Regions from separate parts of the Psychrobacillus sp. FSL K6-2843 genome, predicted to be linked through region 2. Evidence: riboswitches for the same ligand, from Rfam matches in the RefSeq annotation. Region 2 holds a riboswitch; each other region holds the start of a gene.
What was found. Region 2 has a riboswitch for S-adenosylmethionine ahead of MKY94_RS01040 (aminotransferase class I/II-fold pyridoxal phosphate-dependent enzyme). Riboswitches for the same ligand answer to the same signal wherever they lie in the genome.

Region 1 (10,588 bases), 1.4 Mb from region 2:
AGGAGCGGTTTCCACCTTCTTAGGAGACATTTCCAACAATTTAGGGGCGACACTCTTAGTTAGGGGCACTTTTCTTTGATTTAGGAGACAGTTTCTCCCGTTTAGGAGCGGTTTCCACCTTTTTAGGAGACACTTCCCAACCAGTTAAGGACAATGACTCCGCTCAATCACAAAAAAAAGCAAGCACACAAGGTGCCTGCTCCTTATCTTATTATTTTACTGGAACAACTGAACCTTTCCATTCTTCCAATATAAAGTCTTGAATTTCTTCTGATTGTAATGCTTCTACTAGTGCTTTGATGCGCTTGTCGTCCTCGTTACCAGCTTTTACAGCAATTAGGTTAACATACGGAGATTCTGAGTCTTCAATAGCGATTGCATCTTCTAATGGATTTAGGCCAGCGTCGATTGCATAATTGGAGTTGATCAATAATGCATCACCCTCTTCATTTTCATATAACTGAACCATTAGGGCCGCTTCGTAGTTAGGATCAAATTCTAGGTTTTTAGGATTATCTACGATGTCTCCAATTTCGGCAGTTGTTTTATCTATTCCCTCTGCCAGGGTAATTAGACCTTCTGCTTCTAGCATCGCTAACACGCGTCCATGGTCAGCTACAGAGTTACTCATTAGAATAGTTGCGCCCTCAGGAAGTTCGTCAATAGAAGCGTATTTTTTAGAGTAAAGACCAATTGGCTCAATATGGATTCCGCCAGCATTTGCGAAATCATAATCGAAATCTTTCATTTGAGATTCTAAGTATGGAGCATGTTGAAAATAATTGGCATCTAGATCTCCAGAATCTAGGTCTTTATTTGGTAGTACATAGTCTTGATAAGTTTCAATTTGAAGCTCAATACCTTGTTCTTCTAAGATAGGTTTTACCTGTTCTAAAATTTCTGCGTGCGGTACGTTGGATGCACCAACAACTAATTTATCGCTATCCTCGTCTCCACATGCAGCAAGCGTTAATGCACTAACAGATAATAAAACTCCAGCCAATAATTTTTTCATCCCAATCTCTCCCTTATCGTTTATCTATTTTTGTAGTAATGATGTCACCAATCCATTGGATAATGAACACGATGATTAATATTAAAATAGTAGCTACGAGTGTGACATCCCCGCGACCACGTTGGAAACCATCTAAAAAGGCTAGATTCCCTAATCCTCCCGCTCCAATGATTCCTGCCATAGCTGTATAACCAACTAGTGAAATACAAGTTACGGTTATACCAGACACTAAAGCTGGCATTGATTCAGGCAATAAAACCTTCCATATAATAGTTGTGGTTTTAGCACCCATAGATTTTGCAGCCTCTAAAACGCCTTTATCAATTTCTCGTAAAGCAATTAAAACCATGCGAGCATAAAATGGAGCAGCTCCAATCACTAATGCTGGGAAAGCAGCATTCGGACCACGCATCGAGCCCATCAACAGTGTTGTAAGTGGGATCAATAAAATAATTAATATAATAAATGGGATAGAGCGGAATATATTTACTACCGCACCCGTTAACCAATTTGCCAATTTATTCGCCCAAGCCTGATGTGGGCTTGTCAAAAATAATAAAAGTCCTAAAATTAGTCCAAAGATTGCTGTGAGTACCGTAGAAACTGCTGTCATATACAGGGTTTCTAGAGTAGCGTCCCACATTTTAGGCCAATCAACATTTGGAAATAACGATTCAATCATTGTTGATCACCTCAGTGTTTACTTTTTGCGAGTGGATAAATTGTATTGCATCCTCCACGGCTTGGTCATTTCCATCGATTTGAAGAATTAGTGTACCGAAAGCTCCACTCTTCGTATGAGAGATGTTACCTTGCACAATATTAACTTCTAAATCAAACTGTTTGATTAATCTTGAAAGAATTGGCTGCTCTGTGGTTTCACCTACAAAAACGAGCTTGACTAGCTTACCATTTGGATAAAGCTGGACTATTTTTTGAATCGTTTGCACTGGCTGGTTGGAATCAGAAATTTGAGAGACGAAACGTTTAGTAATAGCCTGTTGTGGCTTTTGGAAAACCTCTAGCACATCTCCCTCTTCTACAACTTGCCCATTTTCCATAACAGCTACTCGGTTACAAATCTTTTGAATAACTTGCATTTCGTGTGTAATCAATACAATTGTTAATCCTAGTTTTTCGTTGATGCTGACTAATAGGTCTAGTATTGAATCGGTCGTTTCAGGATCAAGAGCAGATGTTGCCTCATCACAAAGCAATACCTCTGGTCCATTAGCTAAAGCCCTAGCAATTCCTACACGCTGCTTTTGCCCACCAGATAATTGTGAAGGATAAGAATCTCCTCTGCCCTCTAGACCAACAAGGTTCAAAAGCTCCTCTACTCTGGCTTTTCTTTTGTCCTTCGGAACCCCAGCAATTTCTAGAGGAAATGCTATATTTTCAGCGACTGTTCTCGACCATAAAAGATTGAAATGCTGGAAGATCATACTTACCTTTTGTCGGAAGCCACGGAGCTTCTCCTCATTTATGGAAGTAATCTCTTGCCCATTCACAACTATTTGGCCGACAGAAGGTTTTTCTAAGCCATTCAATAAGCGGATCAATGTACTTTTACCGGCTCCGCTATAACCAATAATCCCAAATATTTCTCCACGCTGTATGTCCAGATTTACATTATCAACAGCAACGATTTCTCCTTGCTTTGTAATAAATCTTTTCGAAACTTCCTTTAAACTAATCATGTAAATCTAGCCACCTTTCCTATTAAAAAACCCCTTCTGCAAAAGAGCAGAAGGGGTGTAGGTTATCAATTTCAAATAACACTCATCCATTCTCTCATTTCTCAAAGCTATAGCTTTGCGTGACTTGGCACCATTTCACTTTCGTGACGGTTGCCGGGCTTCGTAGGGCACTTCCCTCCACCTCTCTCAATAAGAGCGACACTATTAAATTATTTTTTCAACACAACGAATGTTATCATAGGATCTGGTTTTCGTCAATAGTTTTTATTGTTTCCAATAGATAGGGTACGGATTGAAACGCATATATCTTTTTTTCTACCCTGCCATTTTTAGATATTAATAAGCAAGGTACACTTTCAATTTCTTGTTCTATTGCCAAATCGCCAAGAAAGTTAATATTTGCTTGGCCAATTGGAACAGAAACCATTTCTTTAATGACATTCATCATCTTACTTGCAATCTGACACGTACCACACATTGGGGTATAAATATAAAATAAGGAAAGTGGAGAGTTATATTTTATGCTTTCCCATTGCTCTTTAGTCCACTCATTCATTACACATCATCCTAAGGCAAAAATTCTTTTTTCACCTTAATATTAACACGTTTTAATATGGATGCCAAAACCTTAGCCGGGGTATTCGCCACTTCACCATACATAGGATTTGTATAGAGGTGAATTGCCTCAGGATATTCCTTCCTGACAACCGAGCGTATTTGTTCGCCAGATTTGTCGGCATCTAGAAAAGCATAAATCGGCAAGCCATCATAAGGGCTTAAAAGCTCCTCCAATTTTACATCGGATATCGTTCCATTTGTACAAATGATTTCTGGAGATTCATCGAGAAGGGTCAACAATTGTAGTTTATCAGACCTTCCCTCGACGAGAATTATTTTATCACTAAATACATGTGCCATTTAGCTTCTCTCCCAACTTGTTACCTTTCCTTTATTATATGAAAAAAACGCCGATTATTAACCGGCGTTTTCATTATTACTCTGCAATTAATTCTTCATACTTTTCTGGAGACAATAAGCTGTCCACTTCTGATAAATCAGAAGGCTCAACAACGATCATCCAAGCATTTTCATAAGGTGATTCATTAACGAATTCGGGGCTATCTTCTAGCTCAGCATTTACTTCCACTACTTTACCGCTAATTGGTGCATATAGTTCCGAAACTGTTTTTACTGATTCAACGCTACCAAAAGCATCTCCTGCTTTAATTTCATCTCCAACTTGTGGAAGTTCAACAAAAACGATGTCTCCTAGTTCTGATTGCGCAAAATGAGTAATACCGATGCGGACATTTCCATCCTCATTTTTAACCCATTCATGTTCAGCTGAGTACTTAAAATCTTTAGGCACGCTCATAAATAAACCCCTCTCAATTAAATATTCCATCTATTTAATATTCACATATTTCCCTAGTAAATACAAGGTACTTTAAGAGGTTTTCCACATGTCCTCAAACTGCTCTTCCTTGAAACCAAGTGTAAGCTTGTTTCCATCATAAACAAGTGGGCGTTTAATAAGCTTTCCATCCGAAGCAAGCAGCTCCAACTGTTCATCCTCCGACATAGTAGGAAGCTTGTCCTTCAGTTGCAATTCACGGTACTTCACTCCACTAGTATTAAAGAACTTTTTAAGCTCATAGTCTCCGTTAGCTACCATCTCTTTTAAAAGTTCTTTTGATGGTGGCGCATCTACAATATGGTGATTCTCGAATTGTACTTGATTGTCTCTCAACCATTTGCTAGCTTTGTTACAAGTACTACATTTAGGATAACCGTAAAATTTTATATTCATTTAAATCTCACCTTTTTCTTTTTATCATAATAATATTTTGCTGCTCATGCAAGAGGGATCAAACCAAGTTTTAAATTTCCATATTATATAGTACATTCTATTAATAAGTAAAACCGCTTCTATATAGTTTGCCTTACTAGAATGCAGCTAACTCATTCTTTTCAATTGACCCTTAGGATCAAGCGCAATTAGAGATAGTATTTTGCTGAACGGTCATATATTTTTCTATCCGGTCATAAATCCTTGCTATGCGGTTATAAATATTTTTATCCGGTCATAAAATTGTGCTATCCGGTCATAAAACTGTGCTATCCGGTCATAAAACTGAACTATCCGGTCATAAACTTAATTCCACTTAAAAAGTTGCTGGATTTCGTTGCTAATTATGCTTTTTTGTTATGATTTCTCCTGAGTGATCAATTACTTATGTAAAAAACTGCCCTCAGGAGTCAATAGGAGACTCTTGAGGGCAGCTTTGTTTTTATATGATTAAACTACGAATTTTTCTGCTTCGATTAGTTTTACTGAAGCTTCACGCTTTTTCTCGATTACGTTGTAAGGAGTGTAGCGAGTTAGTTTACGAAGTGCAGAAAGCATCATGCGTAAGTTGTCGCCATCTACAGAAGCTATTAAAGTTTCTTTCGCTGCTGCTTCGATTTCATTGAATGCTTCTTGGCAGAAGATTTGAGTGTATAGAAGCTTTTGAGCTGCTTTTTCTTCTCCACTGCGTCCGATAGCTTTTTCTGTACGAAGTACTGCTGATTCCATAGCGAAAATGTTGTTTGCAATGTTTGCGATGTGTACCAATACTTCTTGCTCGGCTTCTAGCTTAGTTCCGAAGCGTTGAGCAGCCATACCAGCAGCTAAAATACCAATTTTCTTAGCGTTTGCAACTAGTACCTTCTCTTGAGCTAGAGCTTCATCGCCAACTTCTTCTGGCATCATCATTAATAGCTCTTCTTGAAGTCCTTGTGCTTTTTGAAGAAGTGGCAATTCACCCTTCATTGCTTTTTTCAAGAATGTTCCAGGAACGATTAAACGGTTAATTTCATTTGTCCCTTCGAAAATACGGTTAATTCGAGAGTCACGGTAAATGCGCTCTACTTCATACTCTTGCATGAAGCCGTATCCTCCATGTAATTGAACAGCCTCGTCAGCGATATAGTCTAACACCTCTGAACCAACTACTTTGTTAATAGAGCATTCAATAGCATACTCAGCAATTGCAGCTGCAATTTTGCTTCCGTCTTTTTGATCTTCTTCGCTCATTTGGCTCATACGGTCCTCGAAGTAACCAACTGTACGGTAAATCAAGCTTTCAGTAGCATAAAGCTTAGAAGCCATAGTTGCTAGTTTTTGTTTTGTTAAGTTAAATGAAGAAATAGGTGTCTTAAATTGTTGTCGTTGGTTTGAATAAGAAATTGCTAGCTCTAATGCACGTTTAGAACCACCGATTGTACCTACTCCTAATTTGTAACGTCCGATATTAAGGATGTTGAACGCGATAATATGACCACGGCCTATTTCTCCTAATAAGTTTTCAACTGGTACTTCTGCATCTTCTAAGATCAATGTACGAGTAGAAGAAGATTTAATACCCATTTTCTTTTCTTCAGCCCCTACAGAAACGCCTGGGAAAGTTCTTTCTACGATAAATGCAGAGAATTTGTCTCCGTCCACTTTTGCGTATACTACGAACACGTCTGCAAATCCAGCATTAGTGATCCATTGTTTTTCCCCATTAAGTACATAGTGAGTGCCTGCTTCGTTTAGTTTAGCAGTAGTTTTTGCTCCTAGAGCGTCAGAACCTGAACCTGGCTCCGTTAAAGCGTATGCTGAGATTTTGTCTCCAGAAGCTGAATTTGGAAGGTATTTTTTCTTTTGTTCCTCGTTACCGAAAAGAACGATTGGTAGTGTACCGATTCCTACATGTGCTCCGTGAGTGATAGAGAATCCGCCTGCTACAGACAATTTTTCAGCGATTAAAGCAGAAGAAATTTTGTCTAATCCCAATCCATCATATGCTTCTGGAATATCAGCCGCCAAAAGACCTAAATCTCCAGCAGATTTTAATAAACGTACAGAGTGCTCAAACTCGTGATGCTCTAAATTCTCTACTACAGGCAATACTTCGCTTTTTACAAAATCTTCTGCAGTTTTAGCAATCATCTTTTGCTCATCATTGAAATCCTCTGGTGTAAATACGCGACTTGCTTCAATGTCTTCTACTAAAAAGCTTCCACCTTTAATTGCATCTTGAACTTGTGTCATTTCCTTCTCCTCCTATGTGTGTAAACGTTTGAATTAGTAATCGTGAAATGCGCCAAATATTAAAAGCACATTTCACCTATTGAAATTAAAGAAGTTCAAATACTCCTGCAGCTCCCATGCCTCCACCGATACACATGGTAACGACACCGAATTGCTTTCCTTGTCTTCTTAATTCGCTCATCATTTTAAGTGTTAGTATTGAACCCGTTGCTCCAAGGGGATGCCCCAATGCAATGGCTCCACCATTAACATTTACTTTATCCATATCAATGCCTAAATGACGCACTACTTGGATTGATTGAGAAGCAAATGCTTCGTTTAGCTCCCAAAGGTCAATATCTTCAATAGATAGGCCTGCAATTTTCAATGCTTTTGGTACAGCAACGATTGGTCCAATTCCCATTACGTCTGGCGCTACGCCACCTACTGCAAAGGAGCGGAATTTAGCAAGTGGCTTTAAGCCCTGTGCTTCTGCAACTTCACGATCCATTACCAATACAGCTCCTGCACCATCAGATGTTTGAGATGCATTTCCTGCTGTTACAGAACCACGCACATTAAATGCTGGACGTAATTTTGCAAGTGTTTCTACTGTTGTACCTGGACGTACACCCTCATCCATTTCGAACATAAATTTTTTAGATTGTGCTTTGTTGTTTTCATCTACATAATGCTTGATTACTTCTACTGGTACGATATCGTCGTTAAACTTCCCAGCAGCAATTGCCGCTGCAGCAAGCTGATGAGAACGGACAGCGAAAGCATCCTGGTCCTCACGGCTCACATTATACTTATTCGCTACCTGCTCTGCCGTATGTCCCATCCCCATATAATACTGAGGTGCTGTTTCAGCTAAATGAGCGTTTGGTCGGATAACGTTACCCATCATCGGAACCATACTCATCGACTCTACTCCTCCAGCGATAATTGCTTCAGAGTGACCTAGCATAATACGTTCTGCTGCATAAGCAATTGATTGTAATCCAGATGAACAGAAACGATTAATAGTAATCGCTGGAGTTGTATCTGGAAGTCCAGCAAGTGCACCGATATTACGAGCAACGTTCATCCCCTGCTCAGCTTCTGGCATGGCACATCCTAATATTAAATCATCTATAGGGCCATCGTATCCGCCCGCTCTTTTCAATGTCTCTTTTACCACTAATGCCCCAAAATCATCTGGGCGCACATTAGCTAGAGATCCTTTTTTCGCTTTACCAACTGGTGTTCTTGCACCTGCTACGATAACTGCTTCACGCATGAGTTCTCCTCCTTTTACCTAACGCAGATTAATTGCGTAATGGTTTACCTTTCACTAACATGTGCTGCATTCTTGCCTGAGATTTAGAATCTGCAACTAAACTTAAGAAAGCCTCGCGCTCTAAATTAAGTAAATATTGCTCATCCACTAAAGTACCGTATGGCACCTCTCCACCAGCAATGACATATGCAAGCTTCTTCGCAATCTTCAAGTCATGCTCACTAATATATCCTGATAAGAACATTCCTTCTGCCCCTAATAACAATGCTGCATATCCAGGGGACCCTACAACCGGAACCTTCTCACGAATCGGAGCCTTGTAGCCAGCATCAGCAAGAGCTATCGCTGCTTGTTTCGCGTCGTAGATCAAGTGGTCAGGGTTTACACTGATTCCATCTGCAATGCTTAAGAAATTATTTTCACGTGCTTCTTCAGCTGAAGTCGAAACCTTCGCCATAGCTATTGTTTCAAACACCTTGCTAGCAACATTCAGATAATCAATTTGAACTCCATTCGGAATTCCTTTTAGATGTTTAAGGTAAAGCTCTTTATTACCTCCACCGCCAGGGATAAGCCCGACGCCCGCTTCAACAAGTCCCATATATGTTTCAGTAGAAGCTTGAATGTGTGCTGCAGGTAAAGTGACCTCTGCGCCTCCACCTAGTGTCATTCCAAATGGAGCAACAACGACTGGTTTTGAAGAGTATTTAATTTTCAGTGTCGCATTTTGGAATTGACGAACGACGAAATCTAGTTCAAAAATATTGTCATCTTGAGCTTCCATTAAAATCATTCCAAGATTTGCTCCAACGCTGAAATTTTTTCCTTGGTTACTAATAACAAGACCTTTAAAGTTTTTCTCTACTTCATCGATTGCAAAGTTAATCATTTGAAGAATGTCTAATCCAATTGAATTGGACTTAGAATGGAATTCAAGTAAAGCAATTCCGTCTCCTAAATCGATTAGACTAGCACCTGAATTCGACTTAATGACACCATGCTTTTTCTTGTAGCTTTTTAAGTCGATTACTTTTTCATTAACTGGAACCGCTTGGTAATCTGTCCCATCAAAATAGAAGAAATTGCCATTCTCTTCTTTATAGAAGCATTCAAAGCCTTTATCTAATAAAGATTGAACGAATGCTGGGATGTCATTACCCTCTGCCTTCATTTTTTCTACTGAGTCTTTTACTCCAATTGCATCCCATATTTCAAAAGGTCCTTGCTGCCAGCCGAAGCCCCATTTCATCGCATTGTCAATAGACACGATATCATCAGCTATATCTGTGTGAAGCTGAGCAGAATAAATAAGCGTCGGACTTAAAATACTCCATAATAGCTCGCCAGTACGGTCTTTTGCATATGTCAACGTTTTCACTTTTGCCGCTAAGCCTTTTTGCTGCTTAGCCATTTCTATTGAAGGCGTTTTAAGCTTTTTCATTGGACCATATTCTAATGTTTCAGGATTTAGTTCTTTAATTTCTTTTCCTTCTTTTAAGAAAAAGCCTTGACCTGTTTTAGCTCCAAGCCATTTATTTTCAAGCATTTTTTTCATGAATGCCGGTACTTCAAATACCTTTTGCTCTTCCCCAGCTGTTTGGTCATATACATTTTTGGCTACGTGAGCAAATGTATCGAGACCTACAACATCAAGAGTACGGAACGTAGCAGACTTCGGACGACCAATTAGTGGACCAGTAACTGAATCTACCTCACCAACAGAGTATCCTCTTGCTTGCATTTCACGAAGAGTTACAAGTAAGCCATAAGTTCCAATTCGGTTAGCGATGAAGTTTGGTGTATCCTTTGCTAGTACTACACCTTTTCCAAGAACATCCTCACCAAATTTTTTCACGAATTCTACTACTTCAGGAGCAGTTGTTTGAGCTGGAATTACTTCCAACAGCTTTAAATAGCGAGGTGGGTTAAAGAAGTGAGTTCCTAGGAAGTGTTTACCGAAGTCTTCTGATCTTCCTTCCACCATCGCATTAATGCTGATACCTGATGTGTTAGAAGTGATGATTGTACCCGACTTACGTACAGCATCAATTTTGTCATATAGGTTTTTCTTAATTTCTAGGTTTTCAACTACTACCTCAATAATCCAGTCCACGTCTTTTAACTTTTCTAAGTCATCCTCTAGGTTACCTGCTGTAATTAGCTGTAGGTTTTTCTTAGACGTTAGTGGTGCTGGTTTTTGCTTTAATAATTTCTGTAAAGCAGTATCTGCAAAACGATTACGTACGGAAGGATGCTCCAATGTAAGTCCTTTTGCTTCATCCTCTTTACTAACTTCTTTTGGAACGATATCCAACAATAACGTTGGTATACCTATGTTTGCTAAGTGAGCTGCGATTCCAGATCCCATTACCCCCGAACCAAGTACAGCTGCTTTTTTAATTTGATATGTCACGTGCAAAGCCTCCCCTTCATCTTGAATGAACGCTCATTCATTTTGTTTACAAAAAAAATAGAAGCAATCTCTATATCTATTATTCTAGTGCAATGTTCAAATTTTCGCAATAATAAAA
Region 2 (10,588 bases):
CTTTAGCTTTATTTGTTGGCATTTTAATATTATCATTTATAGTTGACTTCAAACGTCCCGTTACTTTACCTGGTTCACTGTTTAGTTGGTACGCAAGTAAACTAATGCAGCTTTCATTATTTGCTATAGCACAAGGTCTAATGGTATCCTTATTTTCATTATTCATTTTAAAGCTTCAAGTAAATAACGTTGGATTGTTTATATTGTTTACAATCTTTGTTAGCTTGGCGTTTATGTCTATTATTTTCTTCTTAGTGGCAATAGGAGGAAACATTGGTCGCTTTATCGCTCTAGCTTTCATCGTACTTCAGCTTTCTACAACAGGATCCAATCTGCCGATACCTATGTTACCGGAAAATTTACAGGCACTTAGTAAGTTTTTACCGCTGACATACTCAAATGCAGGTCTGAAAGCTGTTATTTCTTTAGGTGATCCTGGATTTATGATGGCAAATGCATTTGTGCTTCTAATCTGCCTAGTAGCATTCCTTGTACTCACGTTTATCGTATTTGCTGTTAGCTACAAGCATGTAGCTCGCTACATCGCAGAAAAAAACCAAGTGGCAGAAGCTACAGTGTAACAAGGAGTTAATCAAAATATAAAAAGAGACACTCGTCAAAGGACTTAACGAGTGTCTCTTATTTTTTCTAGTTATCTGGCCTAGTATTAGAAGTTATCAGTTTAGTACTTTGAACCGTTGTATAGTAGCAGTGTAATACCATACCGAAGATAATAACTCCTAAGCCTACTAATGCTAAGGCAGGAGGTAAAGGGATACTTAATAAAATCATTTCTCCAATTATTACAAAGATAATTTCTGTAGATTGTGTAGCCTCCACTGCCGCTAATTTTCCTTGGTTGTTTCGTACTCGATCGGTTGCCATAAAAAAGAGGGTGGTAGCGATAACTCCAGAGCTAACTCCCACGATAAAGGACTGAAATACTTGACTGCTGGAAGGAAGTCCTACAGTAAAGGCTGCATAGAGAGCAAGTATAATCCATAATGGCATAGAAGCAATAGTCATTCCAAGGACTCTTTGAAATGTATCAAGCCTGCCTTCTAAGTGCTCCATCATCTTTCGATTTCCGAGTGGATAAGCAAAAGTGGCTATTAGAACGGGTAAAACTCCTAAAAGCAACATGCTCCCGTTTAAGTTTTGGACATCAGGTACTTGTATAAGTACAATACCTACCAAAATAATCAAAGATATAAGAAGGGACACCCGTGGAATCCTCTGCCTTATGAGTCGATCTCCAACCTTTACAAGGAAAAAGGGGGCTAATAATACTCCTGAGACTATGGTAAATTGCCACATTCCAGAAATCAGCCAGCCAGGACCATAGGCAGCGGCAAAGGTTAAAGGAGCGTAGAACAAACCAAATCCTACAAAACTCCAGATTAACCAAGTTAATGGAGCAATTTTAAGCTCCTTAACCATAGTTGGTAATCCATTTCTAAAGAAAACAATGAAGAATAAAAATGGGACCATAAAAAAGTAACGAAGAGAAGAGCTCCAAAGCCAGCTCCCCCCCGATACTTCCATAGAACGATTAAGTATAAATGTAACAGCAAAAAATAGTGAGGCTAGAATTCCTAATAATATTTCACGCATGGAAGCACCTACTTAGGCCTGTTTTTCAAAAGATTGAATGATTCCCTTCATCACTTCTGTAGCCTTTTCCATTGCATCTACAGAGATATACTCGTATTTTCCGTGATAGTTTTCTCCACCTGTAAAAATATTTGGAGTTGGCATACCCATGAAGGAAAGCTGAGAACCATCTGTTCCTCCGCGAATAGGAATGATTAATGGTTCGATATCTAATGCAACCATAACATTCTTCGCTATATCCACAATTTCCATAACAGGGGTAATTTTTTCGCCCATATTATAGTATTGGTCTTTTACGTCAACAGTAATTGCTTTCTCTCCATATTCGGCTATAATTTTTTCAGCAGTATCTTGGAAAAGCTGTTTTTTAGCTTCAAATTTTTCGCGATCATGATCACGAATAATGTAGCTTAACTCAGATTTTTCTACATCTCCATTAAAATTCATCAGATGAATAAATCCTTCATTGCCATCTGTTTTTTCTGGCACGGCATCTGTAGGCATATGAGACTGGAATTTAGTAGCCATTGTAATGGAATTCACCATTTTTCCCTTAGCAGAGCCAGGGTGCACACTCTTACCATGAGTGGTCACTTTAACGCCAGCTGCATTGAAGCTTTCATACTGCAGTTCCCCAAGTGGACCTCCGTCCATTGTGTACGCATATTTTGCTTCGAATCTCTCTACATCAAATTTATGTGGCCCACGACCAATTTCCTCATCTGGTGTAAATGCTACACGGATTTTCCCATGTTTAACTTCCGGATTTTGCAGGAAGTATTCCATAGCAGTCATAATAATAGCGATTCCTGCTTTGTTATCAGCACCTAGTAAAGTTGTTCCATCTGTAGTCATCAATGTCTGACCTACATACTGTTTTAGTTCTGGAAAGTCTGTAACAGACATTACAGTATGATCATTTAGTTGAATATCCTGTCCATCATAGTTTTCGATTAGCTGAGGATTTACGTTTTTGCCTGTGTAGTCTGTTGCTGTATCCACATGTGCTAAGAAGCCAATTGTAGCCACTTCTTTATCTGTGTTAGCAGGAAGAGAAGCAAATAAGTAACCATTCTCATCTAATGTTATTTCTTCCATTCCAAGCTCTGCTAATTCCTTCTCCAATAAATGAAGTAGGTCCCATTGACCTTCGGTAGAAGGGCAAGAAGTGCTCGAAGCGTTGGATTGAGTATCTATTTTTGCGTATCTGGTTAAGCGTTCAATCAGTATTTCTTTCATGTTAAAATCTCCTCCAATATGCAAAGCATATGTTTATTTTAACAGATTATTCCGTGTAGCGGAATAATGGGAAATTATACTGAATGCAAATAGAAATTGTGCTCCGTAATATGAAAGCATTACTAGCGCATGCTCATAAGGAACGTCTATTATAAATTTGTTAATTGCAAGAATAGAGTCAGAGAATATAAACAAAGTAGCACCAATAATGACGAATTTATTCCCTGTTTGGAAAGCGTTCCATCCCATAGTTAATATCACTGCTATGTAGAGAACTACAGCAACAGCTAAAATGGTTTCCTTTTCTGACCATAACGTTCCTGCTAGCCAAATGGTCATAATGAGACCATATATTAATAATAATGCGGCTGCCCACTTAGGAATTGAATGTTTCTTAATTTTTCTAAAGGCAAAAATGTAAATAATATGTCCAATCAAAAATGTGATGAGACCAACTATAAACCAATAAATTAATCCATCTGCAAGCATACATACAAAAAGTCCTAAAATAATGAGTGTTTTATAAATCTTTGGCAAACCAGGCGCTTGATGGAACGCAAATAAAATAATAAGCAGCATAGGAATTAATTTGAACGTGATTTTTAATCCAACTGGATCATGAGGAATCAAGAATATATAGATGATTCCCATTAACGCAATAGCAATGGATAAGATTTTACTCCACATAACTGCACCCCTTTAAATTTGTTATTTACAAATATTTTCCTGATATTGTATGAGGTCCTAGTCTAATAAATTCTATATAACCACACTAAAAGGACTGAGACATGCTGTCCCAGTCCTATACTTCGGACACTAGAGATCAAATCTCAAAAAGCTGAGACCGCTCACCGCTCGGGAACTGCCTCTTCGCTTTTCTAAATTTGCTTGCCGGGGCAGATATAGGCGTTTAATCTTCATAATAAGGAGGATTATGTGTTACATAAGTTCCCCCTATAAAATCATGAAGAGCTCGCTTATCTTCACGTAAACCTACCATGAAGGCACTTACAATGACACCAATACCTAAAGTCAACCCATAAAGAAGCCCTGCGATTAAATCTCTCTTTACCATCGTCCAAATATCTACATTAGATCCGTCTATCTGGACGATTCGAATACCTGTGATTCTTTTACCTACCGTATATCCCACCCAAAAAATAGGTACTGCAAAGGAATAGAATGTCTGACCAATTGTGGTAAGCCAAGTATCACCTTCTCCTAAAAATATGAAGCTAATTAGTGATAACGGTATTCCAATAATAATTGCATCTAACAGACTTGCCCAAAAGCGTACCCAAAAACCAGCAGGATTGCTCATAAAGTATAAACCCCTTATTTTCTAATATTAAAGAGCAGCGTCGTTTACGCTATTTAAGTAATCTTCAATCGTACCAATAACTGATTCCACGCAACCTTCTTCAAAAGGAGAAATGAGATGAGCTTCCTCTACAAGCTTGGTGAAGGACATAGAGCCTCCTAATTTACAAAGGTGTAAATAATCTCTCCACGCGGCTTCACGATCCTCTCTGGAACGTTTCCAAAATTGGAATGCACAAATCTGCGCCAATGTGTAATCAATGTAATAGAAAGGACTTGCGTATATATGTCCCTGACGGTGCCAGAAGCCACCAGCTTCGTAATAACTGTTGCCATCATAATCACGGTGAGGTACGTAAATTTGTTCAATATTTCTCCACGTGGCCTTTCTTTCTGCAGGAGTCATTTCTGGATTTTCATATATAGCGTGCTGGAACTCGTCTACAGCTACTCCATAAGGCAAGAAGAGAAGCCCACTGCTTAAATGAGCAAATTTATATTTTTCTGTTTGGTCTTTGAAGAAAAGTTCCATCCAAGGCCAAGTAAAAAACTCCATACTCATCGAGTGAATTTCACAGGATTCGAAGGTTGGCCAAATATATTCCGGAATCCCAATGTTGCGACTAGTATATACCTGGAATGCATGACCTGCTTCGTGAGTAAGAACATCAATATCTCCTGAGGTTCCATTGAAGTTAGAGAAGATATATGGAGACTCATAGTCATCTACAAACGTACAATAGCCGCCAGCTTCTTTCCCTTTTTTAGCTTCTAAATCCATCAAGTCACGATCGATCATAAATTGAAAGAACTCAGCTGTCTCTGGAGATAGCTCTTCATACATTTTCTTCCCATTATCAATAATCCATTGTGGAGAGCCTTGTGGAGTAGCATTCCCTGTTAAGAAGTTAAGTGGTTCATCGTAAAATTTAAGTTTATCTACTCCAATGCGGTTAGCCTGTCTTTCATATAGCTTATTTGCGAGAGGAACAATGTGATCACGTACTTGGTCGCGGAATTTTTTAACCATTTCCGCGTTATAGTCGATTCGATTCATACGAACATAGCCAAGCTCAACAAAGTTTTTATAGCCTAGTGTAGTTGCGATTTCATGACGAATTTTAACAAGTTGATCATAAATACTATCAAATTTTTCTTCGTTTTCTTGAAAGAATCCAGCTGAAGCTTCTCTAGCCTTTTTTCTTACTTCACGATCAGTAGACTCCGTAAATTTTCCGAGTTGTGCGAGTGTATATTTTTCCCCTTCAAACTCGACTTCGGCCGATGCAACAAGCTTAGAGTAGTCAGAAGTTAGTTTATTCTCCTTTTGCATTAAACTGATTACCTCTGAAGAGAACCCCTTGATTTGAAAGTCCGCAAGATCAAATAGTTGGCTACCCCATTTCTGTTCCAATACGTTTCTATATGGGGAATTTACTAGAACTTTATAGTATTCCGTTACAAGCTCATCTACTTCAGGGCTAATTTCATCAAAGAAATCTCGTTCTTTTTGATAAAATTCATCATTTGTGTCAATAGAAGCTCGAATATAAACAAGGTTAGCCTGAGTAGAAAAATTGTTGCGAATTGCATTTATTTCTTCAATCACCGAGTTCTGCTCTTCAACAGATGTTGCTTCCTTCATTTTAGCCAATAGTTCATGAAAAGCCGTCTTCATTTCTTGTAAATCTGGTCTCTTATATTTGTATTCTTTAAATGTAACCAATGTATTTCCCCCTATATATATATTAATCTATTCCTTCTAATTGTTTATTATTTTCAGATAAATTGCAACTTATAATTTTACTTGTTTTGTTATAGATAATAATATAATATGTTTGTAAATAAATAAACATATTAAGGAGTTGTTTGTTGTATTCATGATAGAAAAATTTTGGGAAGCTACAATTGAAGAGATGAAAAAGGGATACGTGGAAGAAACAAACGTTTTTCAGTGTTTGCTATGTGGGGAACAGATAGAAAAGGGTGTCATCTACCCCGAGAATAACGTGTTATATGAAGCAGAGAAGTTTATGATTCGTCATATCGGCAACAAACATGTGTCAATTTTTGAGTATTTAAGTGGTTTAAACAAAAAGCTAACGGGCTTGACCGAACATCAAAACAGTCTGATTCGTCTATTTTTTGAGGGGAAGAGTGATTTAGAGATCCAAAAGGAGCTAGGAATAGGGAGTGCCTCAACTATTCGAAATCATCGGTTTGTTCTAAAGGAAAAGGAAAGACAGGCGAAAATATTTTTAACAATGATGGAACTGTTGAAGGAAAGAGATAATCATGCTCCTGCATTCCTGCCTGTTCACAAGAATGCAACCATGGTGGATGATCGCTACAATATCACGGAAGAAGAACAAGCTGAACTCGAAAGCAAATTTTTTCCCGAGGGGATTAACGGACCAATGCTAAAATTTCCAAAAAAGGAAAAACAAAAGCTTTCAACACTTAGAGTTATTATTCAACGTTTTGAACAAGAGAAAAATTACACTGAAAAAGAAATAAATACGATTTTAAAAAATGTCTATGAGGATTATGTGACGTTAAGACGTTATTTAATCGAATATGGGTTTTTAGATAGAAAAGATGATGGCAGCACTTATTGGGTAAAGGATTAACGATGAATTAAAAAGAGCCTCAAGTAAATTCTGCAAGAGCTTATAGTGGATAGAAAGATAGAGAGGAGAATCGATGCAACAAAGGGAGCTTGAGTAAAGAAGTCAATTCGTTCTTTTAGCTGGGGAGAGATTATAATTTTTGCATCTCTCCCTTTTATTATTTTCCAGATACAAAGGTTTTGAGCAAGGCAGCCCTTTCACGTAATCGCAATTTTGCCTCTGAAATTTGTGGTGTCTTAGCAGCAACCACATCTGCATTCCATCCTATTCCTTCTGCAATAATCTTTGCCCGTTGTAGATGAAAATCGCTCGTAATAATTGTGACAGAGGTAACGCTATCGGGTAGAAGCTGTTGGGAGAACAGAAGGTTTTCATACGTAGAAGTGGATTGATCTTCTACGATTATTCGACTCTCGGGGATTCCATTCTCCATGAGATATTCCTTCATAACCGCTGCTTCCTCTATATCCTCGTCCGGTCCTTGTCCTCCAGTCACAACGAGCTTTACATTATGATATGTGTTTGCATATTCTAGTGCGGCCTCTAGACGATATCGTAGTGCAAGAGAAGGGATCTGGCCTTGTTTAACCTTGGCCCCTAATACAATTGCGTATTCATTGGAGCCGTTTGCCTTAGGTTTTAACCCATCCTCTAGCCATTTGCTTGTAAGCATCCACATACCGAATCCACTAGTTGCCATTATTATTAAAGGAACTAGCACAATCCACCTCTTTTTTTTGCTCATTTAACCACTCCTTTTACAGTGATGGCTTTTTTTTCTTCATAACAGAGGAAATCTTTACTTCTTCTTTTCGAATTAACCGCTGAACATTCTCTATATGTAAGAACGATGCCATTAGAAATAGAAATCCTGCAACTATGATTGGGCCTATTCCATCTGCGGTCCATATAGAGGCTCCTATAAAGATAAGGTAGAAAAAGAATACACCTATCAATAAATAATCAGTCAAAAGTGTGATGCAGATTAACAATAATAGTCCTGCTAATCCAACCGGCCAATGTAACGCTAGCAGTACTCCAATGATGGAAGCTGTGCCTTTACCGCCTTTAAATTTCGTGTAAATAGGAAAGTTATGCCCTAAGATTACAGCAGCACCAGCTATATACAGCAAAAAATCAAGCTCAGAGGTACTAAGTGAGGTCAGCTGCGGAGCAATTAATCTTGCCCCAATAATCATAATTGCGCCTTTTAAAATATCTATGGCTCCTACTAAAACGCCATACTTCCATCCAAGCACTATGGTGGCGTTGGAAGCTCCTGAATTATTTAAGCCTTCTTTTTTTATATTAACACCACTCATCCATTGGGCTAATTTTGATCCATGAATCGAACCAACTAAGTAGCCTATTAAAAGAATGCTAACACTCCAAATAATCATTCTATGACACCCCCAAAAATAATATTCTATCTATTATATTAAACGATTATAAAATGATGAAGTTTCAGAATTTTATATAAAATAACTTGACTTATAAATAACGGAGGATTTATACTGTGTAACAAGATGGAACACTAATCTAATACTCTTATCAAGAGTGGCGGAGGGAATAGGCCCTACGATGCCCGGCAACCACCAAGTTCTTTTACTTGGAAAGGTGCTAAATCCTACAAATTCTTTTATGAATTTGGAAGATAAGAGGAGGAACATGTCAATTTGACCCCTCTTCTTAAGTGAAGAGGGGTTTTTACATTGGCAGTTCTATAATCCTCTCCCGCCTCCAAGCATCCATCTAATCTACTAATAACGGAGGAATTCAAAATGACAAATCTTCAAAAAGAAACACTTCTATTGCATGGTGGACAACAACCGGATCCAGTCACAGGATCAAGAGCGGTACCGATTCACAAAACAACCTCATATGTATTTCAAAACACTGAGCATGCTCAAAATCTATTTGCATTAAAAGAGACTGGTAACATCTATTCCCGAATAACAAACCCAACAGTTGATGTTTTTGAGCAAAGAATTGCATTACTTGAAGGAGGTACTGCCGCAGTGGCCCTTTCATCAGGGATGGCAGCCATTGCATTTTCTATTTTAAATATTGCAGGCGCTGGAGATGAAATTATCGCAGCTGAAAACTTATATGGAGGGACCTTTAATCTTTTTGCTCATACACTTCCTCGCTATGGAATTACTGTAAAGTTTATAGATTCAACGGATCCTGAGAATTTCAGATCAGCAGTTACTGAGAAGACAAAAGGTTTTTTTGCTGAAATTATTGGAAATCCAAGCTTAAATGTACTGGATGTGGAGCAGGTAGCTACCATTGCGAACGAAGTGGGGGTTCCATTACTAGTAGATAATACTTTCGCTACTCCGTTTGGTTCAAATCCAATTGAGCATGGCGCTCATATTGTTATCCATTCGGCGACAAAATGGATTGGAGGTCACGGTACAACAATTGGTGGAGTAGTAGTTGATGGAGGTAACTTCAACTGGAATTCTGAAAAATTCCCGGGCTTTACAGAGCCAGACGTAACCTATCATGGTTTGCGCTACGGAATCGATGTTCCAGGCGTGGCATTTGCTATAAAGCTAAGAGTCCAGTTGCTACGTGATTTTGGCCCTTCTCTAAGCCCAGAAGCAGCTTTCTCCTTTCTTCAAGGATTAGAAACACTTCACTTACGAGTGCCAAGACATAACGAAAATGCCCAGAAAATTGCGGAGTACTTAAATGACAATGAGGAAGTTTCATGGGTTAACTATTTAGGGCTTGAAAGCCATCCTACACATGAACTTGCTAAAAAGTATTTAAAGAATGGATACGGTTCTATTTTGACATTTGGAGCAAAGGGAGGTAGAGAAGCAGGTAGACATATTATCGATAATATAGAGATTTGGTCACATGTAGCAAATGTGGGAGACGCAAAATCTCTAATTATTCATCCAGCTTCCACTACTCACCAACAACTTACACCGGAGGATTTAGTAAAAACAGGGGTTACAGAGGATCTAATTCGCTTGTCTGTAGGCTTGGAGGCAGTAGAAGATTTACAAGAAGCACTTGGAAAAGTACTTTTAGAGAAAACAAATGTCCTCTCTATATAGAATTTTGTTGTTAACTGAGTGGAAATAGTCTACAATATGTAAAATAGTCAATTAGTTAATTGAAATTTTATTCAAGTACGATTATTTAAATTCAATTGTACAGATTCATTTGGAGGAGACAGCATGGCAAAAATAAAAGCAGCAATCTTAGGATTTGGAACAGTCGGCCAAGGGATTTATCACATTGTGAATGAAAAACGAGAAGACTTAAAAAAGTCATTAGGATTGGACATCGAAATTTGTGCGATTCTCATTAATAATTTAGCTAAAGAAAGACCCGAGACCCCAGGCGTATTAGTGACAGATGACTTTGAGGATATTGAAAATATTCCTGGGCTTCAAGTAGTTTTTGAAGCAATAGTTAACGAAGAGCCGGCTTATAGCTATTTATGTAGAGCGATAGACAAGGGCTGTCACGTCATTACAGCAAATAAGGTCATGTTCTCAAAATATAGTATCCCATTGCAGGAACGCGCAAAGTCACGAGGAGTTTTTGTAGGGTATGAGGCGACCACTGCAGGTGGAGTCCCAATTATTAAGACATTAAAAAATCTACTTCAAGTAAACTCAGTAAAAAAGATTCAAGGTATTTTAAACGGAACGTCCAATTATATTTTGACACAAATGCGTTTAGAAGAATCTCCATTTGAAGATGCGTTAAAAGAAGCACAGTTATTAGGGTATGCGGAGGCAGATCCTTACAATGATATC
Region 3 (10,588 bases), 1.8 Mb from region 2:
AAAAATTACCCTTTATTGCGAGACAGTGTTACATCCTACTATTGTCAAATCGAGAAAGCTTTAAAAAGAAAAGACTATATAAGTATAAATCATAGGGTTGCTGCATTACTTGCAAGTTACTTTGATATCTTATTTGCGATTAACGAGTTGCCACACCCTGGAGAAAAGAAGTTAATTAAGATCGCACAAAAAACATGCAAATATCTACCAGACAAGATGGAAGAAAACATAATCATGATTCTTAGCTACAATACCATAACACTATTAAATGCCATAAATGAACTGGTTGACCATTTAGACAAACTGTTAAAAAGTAATAACTTATAACCTTGTCGAGTTGAGGTCCAGTTGATCAATAATTAATACAAAGTAAAAAACTGGCTGTTAGAATTGAGAATCGATTGTGTTTAAAAGCAGCTAATAGAAATTTAATAGGTATCCATCATCGTGCGCTTTAGTTAGTCTAATACAACCCTGTAATACCTCAAGACTTAGCTTTTCCTATACTTTAGGAGAATAAGCATTTATGAAAAACATAATTCAACCCTCACACTAAATTTCTGGAACCGTGGTAAAAAGATGATATTATTGATGATAGCTATTCATTTTTCCAAAAGGAAGGTTTACCCGTATGATATATCTGAAAAGTTTCAAACTTCCTCCTCATACAGTCGAGAATCCAAATGCCTATCCATACAATGTGTTTAGAAAAATAACTGGAGAAGTGTTAATCTTCAATAACATTACAGTATTGTATGGTAACAACGGTTCTGGTAAGTCCACTCTGTTAAATTTAATGGCAAACAAGCTGAAAATTATAGGGGCTGAGGAAATCACAAATAATATCTATAACAAATACCCGTTAGATTACATTTCGGATTGTTCTTACGGCCTAGGTGAAAATAAGAGTGACGGAGAGTCAGATCGAATACCGCATAGTTTGTACATCAAAAGCGAAGATATTTTATATGAGATCAAGAAGATTCAGCAGGAGGCAGTTCTTAAGGAAGGTTACCTGTACCAACACTCTCGATTGGGATATACTAAGGAGCATTTGGAAAAGTTGAAACATTCTTCAGAGATGTACAAACAAATCGAGATTATGAAGTTTTCTAATGAAAAGTATTCTAACGGTGAGACATCCATCCAGATATTTGATGAGTATCTAGTCCCAAATGGATTATACTTGCTCGATGAACCTGAAACATCTCTTTCACCTACAAACCAAATTCAGCTGGCAGAAGAAATCAATAAACTGGCAAGATTTTTTAACTGTCAGTTTATTATAGCGACACACTCTCCATTTATGTTGGGAACACTAGATGCTAAAATTTATAGTCTTGACGCACCCATTTTGAGAACATATATATGGACTGAACTTGAAAACGTAAGATTTTTCTACGACTTTTTCAAAAATCGTAAGAATGAATTTGAATAATCAGCAGAAACATCTATGGACACTTCAGAACGCATATAATAGCCAACAAACAATCTTATAATCTTCTAATTCGTTTGCCAAGGTCATTATACGAATTTCCAACTGAACTGGAACTAGCGCTTAGAGGCTCATCAACGACTTTTGGTAAAAACCATTCTAACTCATATAGAATTTCTTACTGAACAGGTGCTAAATCAAGAGGTGGCTACTAGACTATCCTCCCACAAAGAAGATATCGAGAAGGTTGGACTCCATTCCATACATCGCCACTCGAATGGCTGAGCAAACCTTAGCCAAAGTTGCTACGGATATCGTGAAACAATTCTCTATCGTCGTTCATTTGTGTTCTTGAGCTGGGTTAGTACCAGGACATAACGAGAGTGCCGTTAAGTGATAATCAACCAAAAAAAAGGTAACAAATACTTGAAATCTGCAATATGCAGTGACCTAAAGAAATAAGACAAATAAAAACACCTTTCCTTGAAAATCGGGTATAACAATACCTAACTTATCTACGTGGAGGTGTTTTTCTATGGGAAAAAGATAAGTTATCTAGCTGAACTAAAAATGAAGGCCATCTAAATGAGATTGGACGGAATGCAAGTTAAGCAAGTCGAATATGGCCTGTTACCATGTCTAATAACATGAAAGAAAGATTACCACATGGCCTCTCTTACTATACGGAGCATATACCTTTCCAATAATCGCTAAAAGTACTCTAATCGATTTAATTCCATTATCCAAAAATTTCGTCCCATACACTCACTCCCTCCATCATTCTCCCCCCTCGAGTTAGTTGGATAAAATAAAAAGAACGCCTCCTGTGGACGTTCCTCTGCTGATACACTTATTTGTTTTTAATATAGTCCATACCTTGCGCTGTTATCGCTAAAACTAGGTTATCTGACCCTTGCCCGTTATCTATGGCATATTCCTTTTCAATAAGGTATTCAATAGCTTGTTTGCTATTGAGATCAGTATTTACCATTGCTTTAGGTAATACATAGCTTCCTCCATTATTAGCAAAATGATACTCATACAGACTTTGTAACAATACATCCGATAGTTTGTTTATTTCTTCGTTAGTCAAGAATGATCCCTCCTCAATAATCAATATACATCACAAGAGAAAAAAATTCTTTATTTTTGCTTTCTCCATATAATGTTAATCATACAATGAGAAATAGTACCAAACCGTATGTTGACCAATATTGTTTACTAATTAGCTCATAAAACTAAACACATCATAAGTTAGTTATTGTGTTCCATGTTTATCTAAAGCAAAGGAAGCACGCCTTCGCACATACTCCTGTTCATCATTTAGAAAATCACTTAAATACATTCTTATCAATAAGTTATCTCCCTTGATTTCTCCGAGACCATAAGCAACTTGCCATTTTGCATCGGCATCACTATAAATTAAAGCATACTTAGTTAATGATAAAAGTTGATTAGGTATGTCTATAAGGTTTTCTATGATATTCTCGACTTCATTATCTCTTGCTAGTATATAAAGAAAATCTTCAATAAGTTCTTCGTTCCATCGCTCAACTGATAACTCTTTAAGTAAATTTCCTGTGTCGTGGTATTGCCAGTTCCAGTTTGGGTATTCTGTTTCCCATTCTTCAGAGGATTTATCAGCTTTGCGAGCCCATCTTTTAAAATCAGAAACTCCATTTTTAAAGAGTAATACAAGTTCCTCTTCTCCCATTCCATACATACCTCATCTACTTCATATTTTCATTGCAAAAAGTTTATCAGCTTGTTCAACTAACCTGTAACATTTCACAGTGGTTCAACGAATTCTACTTGTTATTTATAATGTAAAAATAGACCATCGATAATGATGGTCTTGTGTAACTTCAGCACCCGTTCGTGAAAAAGTATTATATATATAACTTCAAACTTTGAATGAACTCATAAACAAAATATCCCGCAAAACCTATTAATAATATCCCCGATATTATTGTTAACCATTTAATCATATTTCTATTTAGTGCTTTCCTTGTAATCGATATAATAGTGAGTAATCCAATGTCGTGTAGCAATATTCCACTTAAAATTCCTAATGCAACAATGAAAAAATGACTTTCATCGCTGGCATAGTTTTTAGCAAGTACTACTCCAAATACATTTACCCAAAAAACTAGATTCCCTGGAGATATGGCCACAAGAAGTCCGTTCTTAAATGAACTAAAAAAAGACTTTGTTACTTTTTCTCCAGATAAAGTAATATCTTTATCAGCATTTTTAATTGAATCGTAACCTATGTACAATAAAAACAGAGCACCAATAAGCCACATCGGAATTTGGATAATAGGCAGCGCTAAGATAGAAGCAAGTCCTGTTGATAGTAAAATGATTAGCACAAAATCAATTGTCATACCACCTAACCCTACTGCCCATCCATGTATAAATCCATTTTTCAATCCTTGCTTCGTCATTTCGACTGTAATTGCGCCTACAGGCATTGCAATGGCAAGTCCCACCATTACATAAGCAAAATACAAACTCACAATGAACACTTCTCTCAAAAGTAAAAATAAATACCCTCATATGTCCGTTTATATGAATTATTATACAGAATAAAGCATATTATATTCAACCTCTTATACTAAACTTTTTCGTTAGTAGAATTTTAATATTTCACACTGATAAACAAATCATCGAAATGAAACACATCTTCAATTAAAAATCACAATCTCAGTTATACTTCTACTTTTCAAAATTTCATATTTACTTATGCACCTATAATAGAACTAGAATGTTGGGAACAACTATTAATGCTATAGACCTTGGTAATAATACAAAAAAACGAGGCACCATTGCCAAATGATGCCTCGTTTCATCCTACGTTAATTTATTTTAAACAAATCTCCAAAAATATAATTCATCTGTTTCTTTATAAATTTTCGCCCCACATTTTTCTAAAACTCTATGCGATGGAATATTGTCTTTATCCGTATCAGCAATAACATACATAACATCGGCCTGATCTAGCAACCAGTTTTTCATGTTATTAATAGTTTCCGTCATATAGCCGTTCCCTTGATATTCTGGAAGAGTATAGTACCCTATTACTACTTCACCATTTTCATTAGGAAGACCTTTTAACATTACTCCACCAACACTACAGTTTTGATCTTTCGAAACGATTAACCAATTGGTATACCAAATATAATTTTCTTCATCACTTAACAGTTTTGAAAGTCTAATTTCCATAGCTTGTTTAAGATCCGAACTAAGAAATCTATTTGATTCATTGATAGATAAACTCTGTTCCATTTTCTTTGGATTATCAATTAGTAATCTTAGATTTTCTGCAGTCAGTGGAATTAATATTAATCTTTCTGTGTCTAATTCAATCATTATTACACTCCTATCATAATTTTGTACGTCATTTTATAGACAAAAACAAATTTAAAAATAGGTATATGTTATTGGCAGCTACTCCCATTAAAATTTATCCAAAATAAAGGTAGCATTACACTTTGCCGTCCAATATTGTATGGTCATTAAAGTTTATCATTCCAGAAATATCCTGTCTATTCCAATATGTTTTTACTATTAACTTCTAACTAATTCTTATATAGTTCTATTAATTGTTTACCGTCCGTAGCACCTATTATTGTATTAAGTGGAATTAGATTGATTAAAACAGTTAGATACGATACAAAAATAAAACTATCCAAATAGTTTCTAAAAACTAGGAATTCATAACCAGTTAATAAGTGAAGTACTATAGCAGAAATAAAGTTAAAGAAAACTCCCCCTAAGTAATAAAATGTTTTTTGGCTTTTACTTAATTTCTCATGGTTTTCTGAAAAAACTCTTCCTCCAAAGAAGTAAACTTTTTTTATGAGAAAATTATTTATCTGTAAAAGTGTATTACCATTCCCTATAGAGAACTCACTTACTTTCGCACCAAATATTTTCAAAAAAAATGCGTGTCCAGCTTCGTGAATGAGTGCAATAATTGGGCTAATAAACAAAGTAATAATTATGAAGTTTATTAAAAAGTCCATCTTTTCATCCCCTTTCTAACATTTACGGAGAAAGGGTTATAATGTTTCGAATATTTCTGAATATTAATTTTCAGCCATATTATTTCATGAAGTAAGAGTCGTCTAAGTAGTTCACTGAACATTAAATGATAAATCAACCTTTTTTATGACTATTGTCTTACAACTGGTTTATTCGGCTATAAAATTTCTTTCCGGTCATAAATTTTTCTATCCGGTCATAAACTTGGTCTATCCGGTCATAAAGTCCATTCTTCACACAAATGAAAAGCTCTGAGTGATTTACTCAGAGCTTTTTTCAATTTAATCTGATCGAGTCATGTTTTTTGCGTAAAAGATTTCGTCCATTTCTGTTTTTAGCTTTTTCGTTATCAATATTTTTTCTTCTTCTGAAAGTTCATCTTCGTTGTAGCCAAATAGGTAATTATTCAAGTCAAACTGCTTTAGCTTACATTTAGTATGAAAAATATTTTCCTGATAAACGTTAACATCGATCATATGGTAAAATTCCTGCAAAGCATCTGGGATATAATTTTGAATGGAATTAATATCGTGATCTATGAATAATTTATGGCCTTTCACATCTCTCGTGAACCCTCTCACTCGATAATCCATGACCATCACGTCAGTTTCAAAGGAATGAATCAAATAATTTAGTGCTTTTAATGGAGAAATTTCTCCGCAAGTAGAAATATCTATATCTGCTCTAAAAGTACTGATTCCTTCATCCGGGTGATATTCCGGATAAGTATGAACAGTAATATGGCTTTTATCTAGGTGACCAAGTACAGTTTCTGGTATTGGCCCCGGAGATTGCTTAAATGATTCTATCGGTGTTTGATCGACAGGTCCTTCCGATACTAAAATGGTTACACTTGCACCCTGCGGCTCGTAATCCTGCTGTGCAATATTTAATATATTCGCTTCTATAATTTCGGATACTTTGGTTAGTATATTAGTTAAGCGTTCAGCGTTATATTGCTCATCAATATATTCTATATATTTTTCCCTTTCTTCCTTGGTTCTCGTATAACAGATATCATACATATTAAAGCTTAGTGTTTTCGTTAGATTATTAAACCCATGTAACTCGATTCTTTGTTTTGGTGTCAAACTCATAGACCTAACCTCGCTTCCAATAAAGTGTAAATCAATTCCATTTAAAAATATGTTTCTTTGCATAATACAATGTCTCTTCTCTTTTGTTTTCCCTAATATCTGAATAAATAAAACTAAAAATAGGAAAAACTCCTGTTTAAATAAACAGGAGTTTAATATACAAGACAAATAATACTTCCTTCTGACTGTTCAATTAAACATATTATTCCCAATCATAAGGTGTAGCTTGGTATACATAGTAATTTAACCAGTTTGAAAATAATAGATGCGTATGAGCCTTCCATGTATTCAATGGTTGACTAGAAGGATCATTGTTAGGGAAATAGTATTTAGGCATCTGAACCTCTATTCCTTTGTTGAGATCTCTATTATATTCCTCTGCTAAAGTATTTGCATCATACTCTAAGTGACCAGTCACCATCACATATTTGTTGTCATTCGATTTCACAAGAAAGACTCCAGCTTCCTCAGAATTGGCAAGTACGGTTAGGTGCTCATTCTTTTCAATTTCTTCTCTTGAAACAGATGTATAACGCGATACAGGGGCATTAAATTCGTCATTAAATCCTCTTACTAGATCCTCGACCTGATCAATTAAAATGTGCCTAAACACTCCTGAACACTTTTGATCAAGAGGAAATTTATCAATTCCATAATGGTAATAAAGAGCTGCTTGGGCACCCCAGCAAATATGTAACGTTGAGGTCACATTCGATTTAGACCATTCCATGATTTCCTTCATCTCTCTCCAGTAATCTACTTCTTCGAATGGAAGTTGCTCAATTGGAGCACCAGTAATAATCATCCCATCATACTTTTTTTCCTTAATTTCATCAAATGTCGAATAAAATGTATTTAGATGAGTTTTACTAGCATTTTTAGATTCGTATGTTGCTGTATTCATAAATGTTATATTTACTTGTAATGGTGTATTACCTAAAAGTCTTAGTAGCTGTAACTCTGTTTTTTCTTTTTCAGGCATAAGATTGAAAATAACGATGTTGAGTGGACGAATATCTTGTGTATATGCTCTTTCTTGATCCATTACAAAGATTTTCTCTTCTTTTAATAATTTTGTTGCCGGTAATTGTTTTGGAATATTAATAGGCAATTTATTTCCTCCTTATAGAAAAGCACTAGAACTAACGTTTGTACAGTGAAAACATAGATACAATTACAAAGCAATTCAGATTTTACTTGAACCTTGTGGGTAAAGTCTGAGCTAGACAACCAAAAACCAGATACTTTTTTTCAAACAAAAATGCCCCTCTTTCCATGTAAGAAAAGAGGGGCAGAAAGTTGCTCTTTAGCTCTTATCTTCCAAGATAATGTCTTGTAGGAGTTAGCACCTTTCTGTAAAACAGAGGTTGCTGAAGCTTCAACGGGCCTAATCCCTTCGCTTCTCTTGATAAGAATATTTAATTGTTATAATTATTTGTCAATAAATAATATTAGCATGGTCTCTTATTTATATCAACCCATTTTCAAGAATAGCCTATTAATCTCATAGTTCTAACCACTTCTCCATTAATTGTTCCAACTGCTCTTCTGCGTGCAATTTCTTCAAGCTTAATGACTCATAGATTGACCAGTCTGCCTCTAAGTTAATCTGATTTTCTAAGTCACTTATTATCTTCTCTAGCTCATTTATTTGGTGCTCTAGTGGAACCTTATTTTCTTGTTTAGTGGTTGGTGATTTTTTTATGGGATGCTGCTCCTTTATTTCTTTCTCCGAATTTTGTTTAGAGCTAAATTCAACCCATTTTTCTCTTGCCCATTCAAACGGGCCTTCATAAGTTGTAAGCTTGCCATTCTCTAGCCAAACAGTTCTTGAAAATAGTTTATTTAAGAAATATCTATCATGGGAAACAGCAATAATTGTTCCACTAAAATCATCGAGTGCTTCTTCTAACACCTCACAAGAATCAATGTCCAGATGGTTAGTTGGTTCATCTAATATTAAACAATTGATGTCTTGATGCATTAACTGTGCTAGACGAAGACGCATTCTTTCTCCACCGCTTAAATCAGCAACTCTTTTGAAAACATCGGGTCCGTAGAACATAAACTTCGCTAAAATGTGGCGCGCTTCTCCTTCACTAACGTTCACTTCACCTCTGAAAATATCTATCAATCGAGCTTTTGGATCTCCTATCTCAAAATGTTGAGATAGGTAGCCAAGTCTTACATTACTCCCAAATCGAGCTTCCCCTATATCAATTGTTTCTTCCCCTCTGAGAATATTTAATATGGTTGTTTTACCCGTTCCATTTCTTCCTACTATAGCAAGTCGATCTTTCCAATAAACATGCATATCTGTGTCATTTAAAATCTTTTTATCTCCAAAGCATTTGGAGACGCTCTCCATTATTACTACTTCTTTTCCACTTCTAGGTGCTGCGTCAAATGTCAGGTTCATTTTTTTAGGATCTATCAAAGGCTTTCGAACCTTTTCCATACGTTCTAGAGCTCGTTCCATATTTCTCGCTTGTCGATGAAGTCCTGCATTTGGAGGAACAGCCTGATTAGCCCAAATTTTCAATCTCTTAATGGCTTCTCTCATTTTTTTTATCTTTTTTTGTTGTTCCTCATATTGCTGGAATTCACGAGTCAGCTTTTCTTCCTTCTCTATTAAAAACGAAGAATAATTACCATGATAAAGTGTTAACATCCCGTCCTCAAGATCGGCAACATTAGTGACAACCGTATCTAGGAAATATCGGTCGTGTGAAATTAAAACTACAGTCCCTGAATAGTTAACCAAATATTCCTCCAGCCACTCTATAGCATACAAATCCAAATGATTGGTCGGCTCATCCAAAAGTAATAACTGTGGTCTGGTTAGAAGAAGCTGTCCAAGCATTATTTTTGTTTGCTCACCCCCACTTAAACTTGAAAAAGTCTGATTGACAAAGCCACTTAGCTGTAACCCTTGAATTACTTTATCAATTTCCGAGTCAATACCGTATCCACCCTGTAAAGTGAATTTTTCCTGAATATCCCCATACTGTTTTAAGAGCTTTTCTAATATCTCAGAATCAGCTACTGCAAGCTCATGTTCTAGTTCGCTCATCTTTTGCTGAAGTAGCCTTATATCCTCAAAAGCATCATATAGCAGATCTTTCCCTGTAATATGGTTTTCAAAAGTGGGGATTTGAGCAAGATAACCTATTTTTGTCCCCTTTTTGAAGGTTATCGTACCTTGATCTGGTTTTTCTATACCTGCAATCATTTTAAAAAGAGTTGTTTTACCGCTTCCATTTCTACCAACTATCCCTAATTTTTCTCCAGACCTTACATCCAAGGTTAAATCCTCAAATATTGTGTTTCCACCAAGCATTTTACTAATTTCCTGTATTTTACATATCATTCTAATTCGCTTCCTCTCCAAAATATAGCTGGAAGCATTTTTCTGCATACAAAAAGACTGCTCCATAAGCGAGCAGTCTCCTAAATGTGGTTCAGAAAGAATGGCTTATCAGCTGTGAATTTCATGTAACTGTTTAAAAAAGGACAGACTGGTCCCGTTCTTAGTAAATCCATGAGTAATCGCACAGGATATGGATAAAAATCCCAAAATAAATCCATGTGCATTCACAGCGTTTTTCATTCCTTCTTCACCTCCGGTCATTAATGTAAGACTATTTTAACATATTCCACTATTTTGTACAATGTGAATTTTTATTCGTCACCTTTTAAGCCCTCTAAGCCAGGATCGTTAAGCTCGTTCGTGTTTGGCATTCCTTCATCATTTTCTTTATTAACTTCTTCATTCCCTGATTCCGGGGTAATACTATCCCTTGTATTATCGATCGTTTCTGGCGGTGGGACATCATTTGAAGTACGATCTTCTCCACAAGCAGTTAAAGGCAACAAAACTAATATTAACAAAACAATTAACTTTTTCATCGGTTGCTCCTTTATGATGCAGATATCACTTGTAAGCAATAATCTGCAGTCTCTTTTCACATAGAGTGGTCTTCAAATAGAATTTTATCCACAAAAAAAC

Region 1: it holds a riboswitch for S-adenosylmethionine, as region 2 does, so the genes downstream of both, MKY94_RS14810 (methionine ABC transporter ATP-binding protein) here and MKY94_RS01040 (aminotransferase class I/II-fold pyridoxal phosphate-dependent enzyme) in region 2, are expected to answer to the same signal.
Region 3: it holds a riboswitch for S-adenosylmethionine, as region 2 does, so the genes downstream of both, metA (homoserine O-succinyltransferase) here and MKY94_RS01040 (aminotransferase class I/II-fold pyridoxal phosphate-dependent enzyme) in region 2, are expected to answer to the same signal.

Annotation. Positions count from the first base shown of each region.
Region 1 is NZ_CP152021.1:2,916,532-2,927,119, forward strand. It holds gene MKY94_RS14800 (MetQ/NlpA family ABC transporter substrate-binding protein) at 212-1,015, opposite strand; gene MKY94_RS14805 (methionine ABC transporter permease) at 1,029-1,697, opposite strand; gene MKY94_RS14810 (methionine ABC transporter ATP-binding protein) at 1,690-2,715, opposite strand; SAM riboswitch class I at 2,807-2,911, opposite strand; gene MKY94_RS14815 (thioredoxin family protein) at 2,951-3,271, opposite strand; gene MKY94_RS14820 (toprim domain-containing protein) at 3,283-3,633, opposite strand; gene gcvH (glycine cleavage system protein GcvH) at 3,710-4,090, opposite strand; gene MKY94_RS14830 (arsenate reductase family protein) at 4,163-4,525, opposite strand; gene MKY94_RS14835 (acyl-CoA dehydrogenase family protein) at 5,015-6,796, opposite strand; gene MKY94_RS14840 (acetyl-CoA C-acetyltransferase) at 6,882-8,057, opposite strand; gene MKY94_RS14845 (3-hydroxyacyl-CoA dehydrogenase/enoyl-CoA hydratase family protein) at 8,086-10,425, opposite strand.
Region 2 is NZ_CP152021.1:190,073-200,660, forward strand. It holds gene MKY94_RS00995 (YhgE/Pip domain-containing protein) at 1-581, shown strand, start outside; gene MKY94_RS01000 (multidrug resistance efflux transporter family protein) at 649-1,614, opposite strand; gene pepT (peptidase T) at 1,627-2,853, opposite strand; gene MKY94_RS01010 (lysoplasmalogenase) at 2,887-3,540, opposite strand; gene MKY94_RS01015 (RDD family protein) at 3,764-4,174, opposite strand; gene MKY94_RS01020 (M3 family oligoendopeptidase) at 4,202-5,899, opposite strand; gene MKY94_RS01025 (DUF2087 domain-containing protein) at 6,054-6,803, shown strand; gene MKY94_RS01030 (YdcF family protein) at 6,961-7,548, opposite strand; gene MKY94_RS01035 (glycerol-3-phosphate acyltransferase) at 7,562-8,203, opposite strand; SAM riboswitch class I at 8,349-8,464, shown strand; gene MKY94_RS01040 (aminotransferase class I/II-fold pyridoxal phosphate-dependent enzyme) at 8,585-9,877, shown strand; gene MKY94_RS01045 (homoserine dehydrogenase) at 10,001-10,588, shown strand, end outside.
Region 3 is NZ_CP152021.1:1,977,824-1,988,411, reverse strand. It holds gene MKY94_RS09970 (nucleotidyltransferase domain-containing protein) at 1-327, shown strand, start outside; gene MKY94_RS09965 (AAA family ATPase) at 632-1,438, shown strand; gene MKY94_RS09960 (hypothetical protein) at 2,286-2,528, opposite strand; gene MKY94_RS09955 (hypothetical protein) at 2,694-3,149, opposite strand; gene MKY94_RS09950 (LysE family transporter) at 3,325-3,954, opposite strand; gene MKY94_RS09945 (GNAT family N-acetyltransferase) at 4,304-4,807, opposite strand; gene MKY94_RS09940 (site-2 protease family protein) at 5,017-5,463, opposite strand; gene speD (adenosylmethionine decarboxylase) at 5,764-6,579, opposite strand; gene metA (homoserine O-succinyltransferase) at 6,782-7,690, opposite strand; SAM riboswitch class I at 7,890-7,994, opposite strand; gene abc-f (ABC-F type ribosomal protection protein) at 8,084-9,949, opposite strand; gene MKY94_RS09920 (RAxF-45 family protein) at 10,058-10,189, opposite strand; gene MKY94_RS09915 (hypothetical protein) at 10,261-10,488, opposite strand.